Regions from separate parts of the Stenotrophomonas sp. 78350_Sma genome, predicted to be linked through region 2. Evidence: riboswitches for the same ligand, from Rfam matches in the RefSeq annotation. Region 2 holds a riboswitch; the other holds the start of a gene.
What was found. Region 2 has a riboswitch for cobalamin ahead of ACZK4H_RS01055 (epoxyqueuosine reductase QueH). Riboswitches for the same ligand answer to the same signal wherever they lie in the genome.

Region 1: it holds a riboswitch for cobalamin, as region 2 does, so the genes downstream of both, btuB (TonB-dependent vitamin B12 receptor) here and ACZK4H_RS01055 (epoxyqueuosine reductase QueH) in region 2, are expected to answer to the same signal.

The regions. Positions count from the first base shown of each region.
Region 1 is NZ_CM151182.1:527,964-535,426, forward strand. It holds gene ACZK4H_RS02335 (NAD(P)-dependent oxidoreductase) at 1-544, opposite strand, end outside; gene ACZK4H_RS02340 (LysR family transcriptional regulator) at 653-1,582, shown strand; gene ACZK4H_RS02345 (class I SAM-dependent methyltransferase) at 1,579-2,370, shown strand; gene gph (phosphoglycolate phosphatase) at 2,435-3,103, shown strand; gene btuB (TonB-dependent vitamin B12 receptor) at 3,218-5,059, opposite strand; cobalamin riboswitch at 5,175-5,397, opposite strand; gene ACZK4H_RS02360 (histidine phosphatase family protein) at 5,541-6,119, shown strand; gene ACZK4H_RS02365 (TfoX/Sxy family protein) at 6,158-6,520, opposite strand; gene ACZK4H_RS02370 (GAF domain-containing protein) at 6,517-6,999, opposite strand; gene bioD (dethiobiotin synthase) at 7,067-7,463, shown strand, end outside.
Region 2 is NZ_CM151182.1:247,040-254,502, forward strand. It holds gene ACZK4H_RS01040 (LysR family transcriptional regulator) at 1-790, opposite strand, end outside; gene purU (formyltetrahydrofolate deformylase) at 905-1,756, shown strand; gene pncA (bifunctional nicotinamidase/pyrazinamidase) at 1,827-2,453, opposite strand; gene ACZK4H_RS01055 (epoxyqueuosine reductase QueH) at 2,510-3,196, opposite strand; cobalamin riboswitch at 3,359-3,573, opposite strand; gene ACZK4H_RS01060 (aspartyl protease family protein) at 3,835-4,632, shown strand; gene ACZK4H_RS01065 (patatin-like phospholipase family protein) at 4,850-6,697, shown strand; gene ACZK4H_RS01070 (DUF1028 domain-containing protein) at 6,794-7,463, opposite strand, start outside.

The DNA of each region.
Region 1 (7,463 bases), 280 kb from region 2:
GGCCGCTGGCATCAGCGAGGAAGGCCTTGGGCTGCACGCGGTACTGGCCGCGCTCTTCGCCCGGGCCGATTTCGGCGGCCGGCGAGAAGAAGGTCCAGTCCAGGTCGTCCACCGCCTGCAGGCGATTGAAGGCTTCACGATGGGCCAGCGCGTACGGCTTGTAGGCCTCCGGGAAGTTGGGGGTATCGACCAGCTGCACGCCCGGCGCGACTTCCAGGCTGCCGGCGCCACCGACCACCACCAGGCGCGGTACACCGGCCTTGCGCGCGGCGGCGGCCAGCTGCGCGGCCACTTCGCCGACGCGGCCGATGTCATCGCCCGGACGCGGGCCATAGGCGCTGGCCAGCACGTCGTGGCCGGCGATGGCGGCGACCAGGGCATCCTGGTCATCCAGCGAGGCGATCACCGGATGGGCACCGGCCAGTTCGGCCGGAAGATCCTGCGCGCTGCGCACGATGACGGTGAGTTCGTGGCCGTTGGCCAGCGCGTGGCGGGCGATCTGGCGGCCGATGTTGCCGGTGGAACCAACGAGGGCGATCTTCATGGCAGGACTCCGTGGGGTGGTATGGGGTGGGAATGGGGCCACTCTAGGCCGCTGCAGTCGCTCGAAAAACAGCGTATAACGCGCTTGTTTGTTGCATGGATCGAGCATATGGACCGATTGACCGCCATGACCGTGTTCGTCGAGGTGGCCGAGCGCGGCAGCCTCACCGCCGCCGCCGAGGTGCTGGACATGTCACGGGCGATGGTCACCCGCTACCTGGCCGAGGTCGAGGGTTGGCTGGGCGCGCGCCTGCTGCACCGGACCACGCGCCGGGTCAGCCTGACCGGCCCCGGCGAGGCGGCGCTGGTGCGCTTCCGGCAGATGCTGGCCATCGGCGAGGAACTGCACGGTGAGCTGGCCAGCGACGATCCCGAACCGCACGGCACGTTGCGGGTGACCGCCAGCGTGTCGTTCGGGCAGAGCCACCTGGCGCGGGCGGTGGCCGCTTTCGTCGCACGCCACCCGGCGGCGCGCATCGAACTGCTGCTGGTCGACCGCACCGTGAACCTGGTGGAGGAGCGCGTGGACCTTGCGGTGCGCATCGCCCGCCAGATCGATCCCAGCCTGATTGCACGACGGTTGGCCACCTGCCGCTCGGTGTTGTGCGCGACGCCGTCCTACCTGCAGGCACGCGGTACGCCTACCGCACCGGAACACCTGGCCGCGCACAACTGCCTGACCCATCACTACGTGGGCAAGAGCTTGTGGCAGCTGCACCGCGCTGGCCGTTCACTGTCGGTGGCGGTGGGCGGCAACATCAGCGCCAACGAAGCCTCGCTGTTGCTGGAAGCGGTGCGTGCCGGCGCCGGCATCGCCATGCTGCCGACCTACCAGGTGGCGCCGCTGCTGCGCAGTGGCGAGCTGATCGAACTGCTGCCCGAATTCAGTCTGGACGAACTCGGCATTCATGCCGTGTACGCATCACGGCGCCAGCAGCCCGCTATCATGCGGCGATTCCTGGATTTCCTGGGCGAGTGTTTCGCCAGCCCGGCCTTCCAGGATCTGGATTGGCGCCCACCGGGCAAGGAGAACACATGAACCATGGACAGGCCTTGATCGACCACAACCGTGCTGCCTGGGACCGCCAGGCCAGCGAAGTGCGCGAATGGTCGCGCCCGGTGGAAAGCTCAACGATTGCCGCCGCGCGCGATGGCCGCTGGCAGGTGCACCTGACCCCGCGCGCGCTGCCGCTGGACTGGCTGGGTGATGTGCGCGGCCGCCGCATCCTCTGCCTGGCCTCGGGCGGTGGCCAGCAGGCCCCGGTGCTGGCGGCGGCCGGGGCGGAGGTGACCGTGTTCGATCTGTCCGATGGCCAGCTCGAGCAGGATCGTCAGGTGGCGGCGCGTGATGGCCTGCAACTGCGCACGGTGCAGGGCGACATGCGCGATCTGCACGCCTTCGCCAACGACAGCTTCGATGTGGTGTTCCACCCGATCTCCAACCTGTACGTGCCCGACGTCCGGCCGGTGTGGACCGAATGCCGCCGCGTGCTGGCGCGCGATGGCATGCTGATGGCCAGCTTCTACAACCCGGTGCTGTTCGTCGGTGCGCGCGATCCGCAGCTGGATGCACAGGGCCTGATCCGGCCGCAGTACGCCATTCCCTATTCGGATCTGGAAGACCTGCCACCGGCCGAGCGCGAGGCGAAACTGGCACGGGGCGACGCACTGACCTTCGGCCACAGCCTGACCGAACTGATCGGTGGCCAGCTCGATGCCGGCTTCATCATCGATCGCTTCATGGAAGACTGGCAGCCGCAGCCGCGTTTCCTGATCGACCGTTACCTGCCCACCTTCCTGGCTACCCGCGCGCGCCGGATCGGCTGAGGCGGATCGGCGCAAAAAACAGCGGCGTACAATGGACGGCCCCACGTCATGCAGGTGCCGTCCCTTGTCGTATCCGTATCCGCTGGTCGTGTTCGACCTCGATGGCACGCTGGTCGACAGCGCTGCCGATATTGCCGAAGCGCTGAACCGCACGCTGGAGGACATCGGCGTGGCGCGTGTGCCGGAAGCCACCGTGCTGGGCTGGATCGGTGACGGTGTGCGTCGTCTGGTCGAACAGGCGGTGCAGGCCGCCGGCCGCGAGGTGGACCTGGCCGAGGTGATGCCGGTGTTCATGGTGCACTACCGTGAGTGCCTGCTGCGCAGCCCGCGGCTGTTCGATGGCGTGGGCGAAGCGCTGGCGCAACTGCGTGCGCGCAACGTGCCACTGGCGATCTGCACCAACAAGCCTGAAGCACTGGTGCCGCCGCTGCTGCAGCACCTGGGTATCGGTGATGTATTCGCGCTGGTACTGGGGGGAGATTCGCTGCCGCAGCGCAAGCCCAGCGGTGAGCCATTGCGGTACATCGCCGCGCACTTCGGGCTGTCGGTGGAGTCCTGCCTGATGGTGGGTGATTCGTTGACCGATTACCGCGCCGCCGAAGATGCCGGCATGCCGATCGCACTGGTGCGCTACGGCTATCCGCGCGGCCTGGACCTGGCCACCGCGCATGCGGTGGCGGTGATCGATGACCTGCGTGAACTGCCGGGGTTGGTCGCCGGTATCCCGGTGTAGAGCCGAGCCCGTGCTCGGCTGCTTGAATGCATGAGCCGAGCATGGCTCGGCTCTACAGTAGACGCCATGCGTCGATGGCATCAGGAGGCGCCGGGAGATGCCCGGCGCGCTCCTTCATTTCGGCTGGTAACGCACGCTCAACTGGTACTCACGGCCGGGCTGGTTGAACCACGCCACGGTCTCATACCTGCGGTCGAACACATTGGCGGCACGTGCCAGCAGCGACCACGACGGCGTCAGCGCGTACTCGGCGCGCAGATCCAGCGTGCCGTAACCTCCCACCTTCACCATGTTGGCGGCATCGTCGTAGCGCTTGCCGGCACCCTGTACGGTCAGGCCGGCGCGGAAGTTGCCGAAGCGACGGTCGATGTCCAGGCGCGCGGTCTGCTGCGCGCGGCGTGGCAGCCAGTTGTCGAACTGGGTGCTGCCGCCGGTGCGGTTGCGCGGGTCGGTGTAGCTGAGCTGTGCGTTGATGTCGAAGCCGGCCAGCAGCACGCCGCCGGTCAGTTCGGCACCGCGGATGCGGGACTTCTCCACCTGCTGCATCTTGAAGGTCGCCGCATCGTAGGTGATCAGATCATCGATGCGGGTTTCATACACATCCAGGCCCCAGTGCCAGCCCTGGCCCTGCTGCGAAACGCCCAGGTTGGCACTCTTGGATTTCTCCGGGTTCAACGTAGGCACGCCGCTCCACGGGTCGTACAGATCGCTGAAGGTCGGTGCCTTGAACGCTGTGCCATAGCTGGCGTTGACGCGCAGGCCGTGGCCCAGTTCCATGGCCCAGCCAACGCTGCCGGTAGCGTGGTTGCCGAACTGCTGGTTGTCGTCGTTGCGTGCGCTGGCCTGCAGCTGGTGGCGTCCGAAGCGGCCCTGGTACTGCACGAACACGCCGGTGTTGCGGCGACTGTCGACGAGGTAACCCGCGCTGCTGCCATCCAGGTTGTCTTCGCTCCAGTCCACGCCTGCGCTCAGCAGCTGGCCCTCGGCCACGCCGAAATCGCCCTGCAGCGAGGCGCTGTCGCGATGGGTCTGTGCGCTGCCACGTGCACCGAAGTCGCCGAAGTTGTCCGACTCGTTGTCACTGCGGCCGACGTTGGCGGTGAATGCCAAGCGCTCGGACGGGGTGTAGCGCACCTTGCCGGCCAGCACCTGCTGGCGGGTTTCCGAATGGTTGTAGTAACCGTCGTAGTGGTTCTTGCCGTCGGCGCGCAATGCGCTGCCTTCCACGTTCCACTGGTCGTTGAATGTGTAGCCACCGCGCAGGCTCTTGGACAGGTTGCGGTAGCCGTCGCGATCGGGCTCGTCGGCGAAACAGCCGGTGAACAGCGTGGCCGAGCCGCGGCAGGCATCGATGCCATCGGAATGCTGGTAGGCGATGTCGGCACCGAACCAGCCGCGTTCGCTGCCACCACCAATGCCGCCGCTGGCTTCGCGCAGCCCGTTGCTGCCGCCGCCGAGCTGGAAGTGCGGGGCGAAATCGCCCTGGTTGCGGCGGGTGAAGATCTGGATCACGCCACCGATGGCGTCGGCGCCGTACAGGCTCGACTGCGGGCCACGCACGATTTCCACGCGCTCGATCTGCGCCAGCGGCAGGTCCTGGTACATGGCCAGGCCGAGGTCGGCGCTGTTGATGCGCACGCCATCCACCAGCACCACGGTGTGGCCGGAATTGGTACCGCGCAGGAACAGCGAGCTCTGCTTGCCGAGGCCACCGGAGTTGGTCAGGTTGATGCCGGCGCGGCCACGCAGCAGTTCCTGCAGCGAAGTGGCCTGGCTGGATTCGATCTGCGCGCGGTCGATCACCTGTGCCGGCGCGATGCTGTCCTGCAGGGCGATCGGGGTGCGGGTGGCGGTGACCAGGATCTGGTCGAGCGCGGTGGTGGCCTCGCTGGCCTGGGCCAGCGCGGGCAGGGCGGCCAGCACGGCCAGGGACAGCATTCGGGACTGCAGCTTCATGGGGGACTCCAGGTGCCACGCACGCCCGCGTGGCGAAGGGGAGGAGCCGCGAAGGCAGGCACGCGCCGACGCCGCAGCGCGCGCCACGGTCATCCAGCGCCATGCCCACCGCATCGCGACCTGAGGCTTCCGGGCCGGTCTCCGGGCTCGCCGCCGGGTGGCGCGAGGCCACCGTCCAGGCGCCTTCCCATGCCTGTGGCACAGTGGCGTTGTTGCCTGGAACTGACGTGCTTACCGTTGCGGGGGCAGCGCCGGCCTGGCGTGGAATCACGCGTCACCGGCTTCCCGTTTCAACCTGCCGGCCGGGGCCGCAGGTCACCTGGAAGTGCGCGCAGTCTACGGCATCGCAGGCAGTGCCGTTGCGTCGCGCCTGCACGACTGCCTTTGCTGTGCCTTTAGAATGGTTGCTCGATCCCGTGGTGCCGTTGCCGATGTCCGCCCGTTTTCCGCTGTACCTGCGTTGCCCGTCCGGGACGCGCGCATGATCCTCGACCTGGTCCGCCATGCCGGCAACGGCCGTGATGAATACCTCGATGGCCGCAGCGACCCACCGCAGCTGGCCGGCCTGCCGAAGGAGCTGGTCGAGGCCTATGCCGGGCAGCGCTGGGAGCGGGTGGTCAGTTCGCCGCGGCTGCGTTCGCTGCATACGGCCATGGCGCTGGCCACCCCGCGCGGGCTGGACGTCGAAGCGGACGAGGAATGGGAAGAGCTGGATTTTGGCGACTGGGACGGGCAATCGCTGTTCGACCTGCCGGAAGATGCGCTGGCCGCCTTCCACGCCGATCCGCATGCGTTCCCACCGCCGAACGGCGAGAGCTGGGGGCATTTCGAGCGGCGCATCGCGCGCGCGCTGGATCGCCTGCTGGATGACGATGACCCGGTGCCGACGCTGGTAGTCAGCCACGGTGGCCCGTTGCGCATGGTGCTGTCGCAGGTCTGCGGCCTGCCGATGTCGCTCTGCTGGGCCCTGCGTATCGACCACGGCACGCGCCTGCGGGTGTGGCTGGAGCGTGGCGAGGTCGGGCTGGTGGGTGAGCTGCTGGAGCTGCAGCAGCCTTGATTGCACTCGCCGGGCATGGCCCGGCGCTACCGGTGCAGTCAATCCTCGTCCGCGTCCTCGGTCACGCTGTCCTCAGCGTCATCGTCGGCATCGAAGCGCTGCTCATGCACCGGGCCCGAGGCCGGGCCGGCTGCCTTCAGCGGATGCGCAGCGATGCGCGCTTCGTAATCCTGCACCAGTGCTTCACGCTGTGGCTCGCTCAGCTCCTGCCAATGGCAGTCCAGCAACGCGCCTTCCAGCGAGTACAGCAGGTTCAGGCTGGGCTTGAAGCCGGCGCGCTTGACCTTGACGAAAGCGCCGACGGCTCCGATCGCGACCAGGTCGTCGCGGCTGCGCAGGCCGACCTGGCGCAGCCACGCCGCACTCTTCGGGCCGATGTTGCGCAGCTTCGGTGCGCTCATCCCAACGCCTCGACGAACACGCGGGCGATGGCTTCCAGGCCGGCCTGATCTTCTGCGTCGAAGCGGCCGACCTTCGGGCTGTCGATATCGAACACGCCGATCAGTTCATCGCCGCGCAGCAGCGGCACCACCAGTTCCGAGCGCGAGGCCGAATCGCAGGCGATATGGCCGGGGAAGGCGTCGACGTCCTCCACGCGCTGGGTCACGCGCTGGCTGGCGGCGGCTCCGCACACGCCCTTGTCCAGCGGGATGCGCACGCAGGCCGGCAGGCCCTGGAACGGGCCGACCACCAGTTCCTTGCCGTCGTACAGATAGAAGCCCACCCAGTTCAGGTCGGGCAGGGCATGGTAGACCAGCGCAGAGAGGTTGGCCGCGTTGGCGATGCGGTCGGACTCGCCGTAGACCAGGCCACGGGCCTGTTCCAGCAGCTGGGCGTATTGTTCCGGCTTGCTGCCGGTGAGCGAGGCATTGGCGAACATGCCAGCAGTCTAGCAAGCGCGCCGGGCCGGTGATAATGCACGCACTGTTGCCCTGCTGGAGCCCTTGATGCCGTTGCCCACCCCGCTGCCGCCAGCCCTCTTCGTTACCGGCACCGATACCGAGATCGGCAAGACCGCGGCAAGCACCGCGCTGCTGCATGCGCTGCGCCGGCGTGGCCTGCGCGCGGTCGGCATGAAGCCGGTGGCCAGCGGCAGCGAGGATCTGGGACAGGGCCTGCGCAACGAGGACGCGCTGGCGCTGCAGGCAGCCAGCTGGCCGGTGCCGGACTACGCCGATCTGAATCCGTATGCACTGCGGCAGCCGCTGGCACCGGAGCTGGCCGCTGCCGAGGACGGCGTGCAGGTGGAGCTGGCGCCGATCGTGGCCGCGTTCGAACGCCTGCGCGCGCAGGCCGACATCGTGGTAGTGGAGGGCGTCGGTGGTTGGCTGGCGCCGGTCTCGG
Region 2 (7,463 bases):
CGGTGTTGGCACCGAACACCGCCTGCAGGCGGCCATCGCGCAGGTACGGCTCGGCCACGAATGCGGCCAGCCGGGTAATGCCGGCACCGGCCGCCGCCAGCGTCGCCAGCGCATCGATGTCATCACAGACCATGCTCGGTGGCAGCGCGGCGTCCACGCGCTGGCCGTCCTTCAGCAGGCCCCAGCGCAATGGTCGGCCATCGGTGGGGAAGCGGTGCAGCAGACCACGATGGCTGCCCAGGTCGGAGGGTTGCTGCGGGGTACCGTGTGCCGTCAGGTAGGCCGGTGAGGCACAGAACACGAAGGGCACGCGCGCCAGCTGCCGTGCGACTACGCCGTCCTCCAGCTGCGCACCGATGCGGATGCTGGCATCCACCGCTTCCGGCCCGTGCTGCACGGCGCGGTCGGTCAGGCGAAGCTCCAGCTGCAGTTGTGGATAGCGCTGCTGCAGCGACGGCAGCAACGGTGCAAGCACGTGGCGACCGAACGCGCTGCTGCTGGCGATGCGCAGTGGCCCGGCCGGTTCGATGTCGCCGGCGGTGACCATGGCCTGCGCGCGTGCCAGGTCGGCTTCGATGTGGCGCACCTGGGCCAGGTACAGCGCACCGGCCTCGCTGAGGGCCAGCTGGCGCGTGCTTCGGTTCAGCAACCGTACGCCCAGATGGGCCTCCAGACGGTTGATGTTCTGGCCGACTGCGGTGGCGCTGATGCCAAGGATGCGGGCCGCGGCGGCAATGCTGCCGGTCTCTGCGGTGCGGGTGAAGCTGCGGATCAGTTGCAACAGGTTCATGACCGACCAGCTTGCCATGGGGACGCCCAAGTATCGCTTGGGACTGAACCAAGCAGTTCGGTTGCATCGGAGACCATCGATCCGGCAGGCAGGTTGCTGCCCTACACTCGGAAGATGCGCCCCGATTCCATTCTTACCCTGTCCTGCCCCGACCGCACCGGCATCGTCTACCGCGTGTCCGGCCTGCTGTTCGACCACGGCTGCAACATCCTCGACGCGCAGCAGTTCGGCGATGAGGAAAGCGGCCGCTTCTTCCTGCGCGTGCACTTCGACCGCGACGCCAGCCTGCCGCTGGAGACCGTGCACACGGCCATGGCCACGCTCGCCGAAGGCTTCGGCATGGACTGGCAGCTGCACGATGGCCGACGCCGCGCGCGGCTGCTGGTGCTGGTCAGCAAGCAGGGGCACTGCCTCAACGATCTGCTGTTCCGTGCCCACAGCGGCCAGCTGAAGGTGGACATCGCCGCAGTGGCGTCCAACCATGCCGACTTCGCGCCGCTGGCCGCGTCCTACCAGGTGCCGTTCCATCATCTGCCGGTGAACGCGGAAACGCGCGCGGTGCAGGAGCAGCAGATCATCGACCTGGTCGAGCGCGAGCGCATCGACCTGGTGGTGCTGGCGCGCTACATGCAGATCCTGTCGCCCACGCTGTGCCGCGCGCTGGCGGGCCGTGCGATCAACATCCACCACAGCTTCCTGCCCAGCTTCAAGGGCGCGCAGCCTTATCACCAGGCGCACGCGCGCGGGGTCAAGATCATCGGCGCCACCGCGCACTACGTCACCGAGGATCTGGACGAAGGTCCGATCATCGAACAGGACGTCGCGCGTGTGGACCACGCCATGGCACCGCGTGAGCTGGTGCGGCTGGGCAGTGACACCGAATCGCTGGTGCTGGCGCGTGCCGTGCGCAGGCATGTCGAGCACCGCATCCTGCTCAACGGGCACCGCACGGTGGTGTTCCGGTAGTGCCGGCCGCGGGTCGGCAACAGCAGGGATCCCGGGGTTGCCGGCCAGCGGCCGGCACTACCGATGTCGGTCAGGCGATCGCGATTCCCGCCTTCCCCAGCGCCTCGCGCACCATTGCGTCGTTGGCCTCGGTCACCGGTTTGGTCAGCTCCCACAGGAACTTCACCCGGAAGCCGGACTTCACCGCGTCCTGCGCGCTCCACAGCACGCAGTAGTCGCGGGCCAGGCCGCACACGTGCACTTCGCGGATGCGGCGCTCGTGCAGCCAGCCGGCCAGGCCGGTGGCCGGGCGCTCGCCATCGGGGCCGTGGTTCTCGCGGAAGGCGCTGTACGAATCCACCTGTTGGCGCGTGCCCTTGCGCAGGATCAGGTCGGCCACGGTCCAGTCCACGCCCGGGTGCAGCGCGGCGCCATCGCTGCCCTGCACGCAATGGTCGGGCCACAGCGTCTGCGGCTGCGCGTGCAGGAGGATGGTCTCGAACGGACGCTTGCCGGGGTGCTGGCTGGCGAAGGAGGCGTGGCCGGCCGGGTGCCAGTCCTGGGTGGCCACCACCGTGCGGTAGCGGCGCTGTGCCAGCAGTCCGGCAATCGGTGCCACCAGCGCATCGCCCTGGTCGCAGGCCAGCGCGCCACCGGGCATGAAGTCCGGCTGCAGGTCGATCACCAGCAGGGCGACATCGGCGGGCAGGGCGGTCATGGCAGATCCACTACATCACAAGGGGGCGACCAGCGTGGCCGCCCCGGCGGCGCAGGTCAATCGCCCTGCGGCGTCTCAGCGTCCTGCCCGTAGTACAGCAGGCCGATCCTGATCCGCTCCCGGCCGTTCTCGCGGCGATGGCGGTTGGCATCGCGCAGCGAGTACACGCAGCCGCAGTATTCCTGCTGGTAGAACTGCTCGCGCTTGCTGATCTCGATCATGCGGCTGGCACCGCCACCCTTGCGCCAGTTGTAGTCCCAGTACTGCAGGCCTTCATAGCGCGATGCGGCGCGGATGCCGCAGTCGTTGATCTGCGTCATGTTCTTCCAGCGCGAGATGCCCAGCGACGAGCTGATGGTGTCGTAGCCGTGTTCATGCGCGTACAGCGCGGTGCGCTCGAAACGCATGTCGAAGCACATCGTGCAGCGGATACCGCGCTCGGGCTCGTTCTCCATGCCACGCGCACGGCTGAACCAGTTGTCGGTGTCGTAGTCGCAATCGATGAAGGGAATGCCGTGCTGCTCGGCGAAGCGGATGTTCTCCTGCTTGCGCAGCTCGTACTCCTTCACCGGGTGGATGTTGGGGTTGTAGAAGAAGATCGCGTAGTCGATCCCGGAGGCGGTGATCGCCTCCATCACTTCGCCCGAACAGGGCGCGCAGCACGAATGCAGCAGCAGGCGCTTGCCGTCGGCGGGCAGGGTCAGGGTGGGGCGTTGGAGATCGGTCATCGTCAGGTACCGCATGGACCGCCGGCAGCGACGGTGGCCCATGCATCAGCGCGTGGGTGGAACAGGGCGGGCCGGATACCGTGAAAAGGACGCGCGCGGCCGCGCTGCCTGCACGCGCAGGACAACGGCGGCCCCGGCACCCTCCCCGCGGAGAGTCCAGGTCGAATCAGGGGACGGTCGTGTCCCCCGGCCGTGGCCGGTATTCGGGCTGATGGACACGGGCCGCAGCCCACCTACTACCTGCCGCTTCCCAGGCATGTGCCCAGTGCTGTTGGCAGGATTCGTTTCCATTCACCGCTGCGGGGCAGCTCCGGAATGGGCGCGCGAGGCGCCTTCACCGGATTCCCGTTTAAATCCATCCCGTTATCGAAACGTCGGGAAGGATACCTTCGGCGTGTGCACGGTGGACCCGTTGGCGGCGATGGTCAAGGTCCGCAGGGTGCAACCGTGCGGGCCCGTGGCGCATCCATGCTGCAGGACCGCTTGGAACCCTGCCCATGGACAGTCTTGCCGCAACGCCCCCACACGCCCGCACCGGGCATCCAACTGCCCCGACCCGTGCCAGGCGGCGCTGCCTGCCCGTATGGGCGATGGGGCTGCTCTGCCTTTCCGGATGGGCCCATGCACTGCCTTCACCTGGCCCGGCATGTGCATTGGCCACTGCGCCCGGTGAAACCGTCATCGATGTTCCGTTCGAGGTTGTCGATGGGCGCATCTACCTGCAGGTGCAGGTCAATGACGCAGGTACGTTCCGCTTCGCCGTCGATACCGGTGCGAGTGGTGTGGCACGTGCCGATACCCGCCTGGTGCGCGCGCTGAATCTGCCAATGGGGGGCACCGCCTCTCATTCCGATGGCGTGCGCACCGCCGATGCCGCTACGGTCCGCTTCGATGCGCTCGCCCTTGGTGGCGTGCGCCGCCAGGACGTGGTGGCGATCACCCGCGACTACAACGCCCGACAGTCCGAGGCCGCCGCCTTCGATGGGATCCTGGCGCGCGATTTCTTCGACGATGGCCTGCTGGTGCTCGACTTCCCACGCAAGCGGCTGCGCTTTCGCCGCGACCATCGATTGCTGCCGGGGCAGCCGGGTACGCTGGCCTACACGCGGGCCTTCCGCATTCCGGTGCAGATCGGCACGGTTACGACCGAAGCACAGTTGGATACCGGCGCAAACGTGGCGCTGGTGCTGCCTGCTGCACTCCATGAGCGTGCAGCCAGCGGCACGGTTGTCGCGGGCGATCCACTGGCCCTCAGCCACGGCCGGATCCAGAGCGGCCGGGCACGGCTGGACGTGCCGCTGGTGGTCGGTGGCCTGACGCTTCGCAATCTCGACGTGCGCGTCTCTGATCACTACCCGGAGGCGGTGATCGGCGCGCACGCACTGCAGGACGCGGCGGTGCTGATCGATGCGGGCAGCAAGCGCGTGGCGCTCTGTCCGCAGCAGCGTTGATTGCCGGCCGGGCCTGAGCGGTGGATCCACGCCGTGCGTGGATGCCTCGGTTTCATGCTGCCGCCATGTACCGCTGGAGGCGGCCAGTGGCGCTTCCGTGGGCGGGTTCTCAGGCGGTGAGAAGGCTTCGCGTCATACTGCATCCGTAGCGTCGGATGGCATCACGGGCACAGTCAGCGAGGGCAGGGTAGTGGCGGACAAGTACTGCGATCTGGTCATGAAAGGCGGCATCACCAGCGGCATCGTGTACCCCAATGCGGTACTGGCGCTGGCCCGCGAGTATCGCTTCAAGAGCATCGGCGGCACCTCGGCCGGCGCCATCGCCGCAGCGGTGGCGGCTGCGGCGGCCTGCGGTGATCGCCGCCAGCAGGCCGGTGAGCGCCTGCCCGGCGACGCGGGCTATGGCGGCTTGTCGGCGGTGTCGGCGCAGCTGTCGCGGCGCGGTTTCATCTACAGCCTGTTCCAGCCGGCGCGCGGTGCGCGTGCGGCGTATCGGCTGCTGGTGGTGCTGACCGGCAATGCCAGCCTGCCGCACAAGCTGCTGTGCCTGGCCATCGCGGTGTTCGAGATCGCGCCGCTTGAGGTGCTGGTGTCGCTGGCGTTGCTGCTGGGCCTGGGCTGGTGGGGCGGCGGCTGGAGCGGCGTGGCCGCCACGTTGCTGCCGTCGCTGCTGTGCGCCTACGGTGCGGGCGTTGCCGGTGCCGCGCTGCGGGTCGCGCGGGTGGCACGGCGCAACCTGCTGGGCCTGTGCAGCGGTCTCGGCCGCGATGCGCGCAAGCCGGCATTGACCGAGTGGTTGCACACGTGCCTGCAGCAATTGTCCGGCAAGCCGCTGGATGCCCCGCTGACCTTCGCGGACCTGCACGACGCACCGCGCTATGCCGGCGAACCGGACAGCCCGCATGCGATCAGCCTGCAGATGATCACCACCTGCGTGTCGCACAACGAGCCGCGCACGCTGCCGCTGGGTGGCGCGCAGTTCTGGTTCCTGCGCGAGGAGTTCGAGCAGCTGTTCCCGGCCAGCGTGGTGCAGTGGCTGGTGACGCAGGCCGGACCGCCGCTGGACGTGGAGGGACGACAGTACTACCACCTGCCGCCGGGCCCGCAGCTGCCGGTGCTGGTGGCCACGCGCATGAGCCTGAGCTTCCCGCTGCTGATCAGCGCCGTGCCGCTGCACGAACCTTCGCGCCGCGAGCGTCGCTGCGAGCCGACTGCACCGGCGGCCGACCCCGAGCACAACGTGGCCGACAGCATGGAAGGGCTGACCAGCGCCGGGCAGGCCTGCGGCCCGGTGATCACCGCCTTCCGCATCTGCTGGTTCTCCGATGGCGGCATCAGCAGCAACTTCCCGATCCACCTCTTCGACGCGGCCCTGCCGCGTTGGCCGACCTTTGCCATCAACCTGGTCTACCCGCAGCACGCCGAAGACGTGAGTCATGGCAGCAGCGGCCGCCAGGCGCTGGAACATGCGGTGTTCCTGCCGACCGAGAACCGGCATGGCTGGCAGCGCACCTACCAGTCGATCGCCACGCCGCTGGCCGCTGCCGAACTGGGTCGTTTCCTGTTCGCGGTGGTGGCGACCATGCAGAACTGGCGCGACCTGCTGCAGGCGCGCGCGCCGGGCTACCGCGACCGCATCGTGCATGTCAGCCTGCAGGGCGACGAGGGTGGCATGAACCTGGACATGCCACAGGAGGTGCTCTCCCGCATCGCCGACAAGGGCAGCCTGGCCGGTGCGCGCTTCTGTTCGTTCTCGTTCGAGAACCATTACTGGATCCGCTGGCGCAACCTGGCCTCGGCCTACCAGCGCTACACGCTGGAGGTAGCGCGCACCGATGACCCGGCGCAGCAGGTGCTGGCCTACCGTGCGGCCTATTCGATGGTCGCCCGTGGTGAACCGGCACCGCCCTCGTACAAGCTGGGATCGGAGGACAAGCGGCTGGCCTCGCAGCAGCTGTGGGGGTTGATGGTCGAGCAGGGTCGCACCTGGGAGGACCTGGGCCCGGACCTCACTGACGGCGCACCGCGTCCGCTGCCGCAGATGAAGGTGACGCCGATCTACTGAGCCGGTCCTCGGTAGATCCACGCCATGCGTGGATGCATCCCGAATCGGGGTCAGATCCGTTCTCCTACGGAAAACGGATCTGACCCCTGCGTTGCCTCATCGCCACGGCTCCACCACCGCATCGCCCTGCAACGGCGCATACAACGGCAACGCCAGCTCCTGCTTCACCCAGCCCGGATTGAGCGCGCGCAGGCCGGCGAGGTATTCCCGGGCCAGCGCGGTATCACCCTGCCGCATGGCCAGGCGCGCAGCACGCGCCCAGGTGCGGTCCCAGCCGTGGGCCAGTGACAACGACGTTGCCAGCGCCGCGCGCGCACCCGCCACATCACCTGTCTGCCAACGTTCCTCCGCGCGGATGATCGCCTCGTTGGACAGACGCATGTCGTACAGCTCGCGCAGCCTCGCCACCGCATGTGGGTCGGCGTCCACGCGCAGGTCGGTGTCCTGCCAGTCGCCCCCGGGCGTACGCACCAGCAGCGCCGCCGACCACTGTCCGCTGCGTTGACCACCCGCTGCCTGACCCGCTTCCAGCGCCGCCAACAAGCGCGCGGCCAGCGGCCCACGTGAGGTGGCGAAGACGCGTTGCATCGTGGCCAGCACCTCCGGCCCGGCCAGCCCATTGCCCTGCACGCTCAGCATCCCCTCACCCTGCGCACCTGCCCAATCCGCTTGTTGCGCGGTAGCGCCGGTGTACTGCGCATTGCCGCCGCGTGCGCTGACCAGTCCGACCTGTCGTTCGGCAAGCGTGGTGCCATCGAAGTTGCCG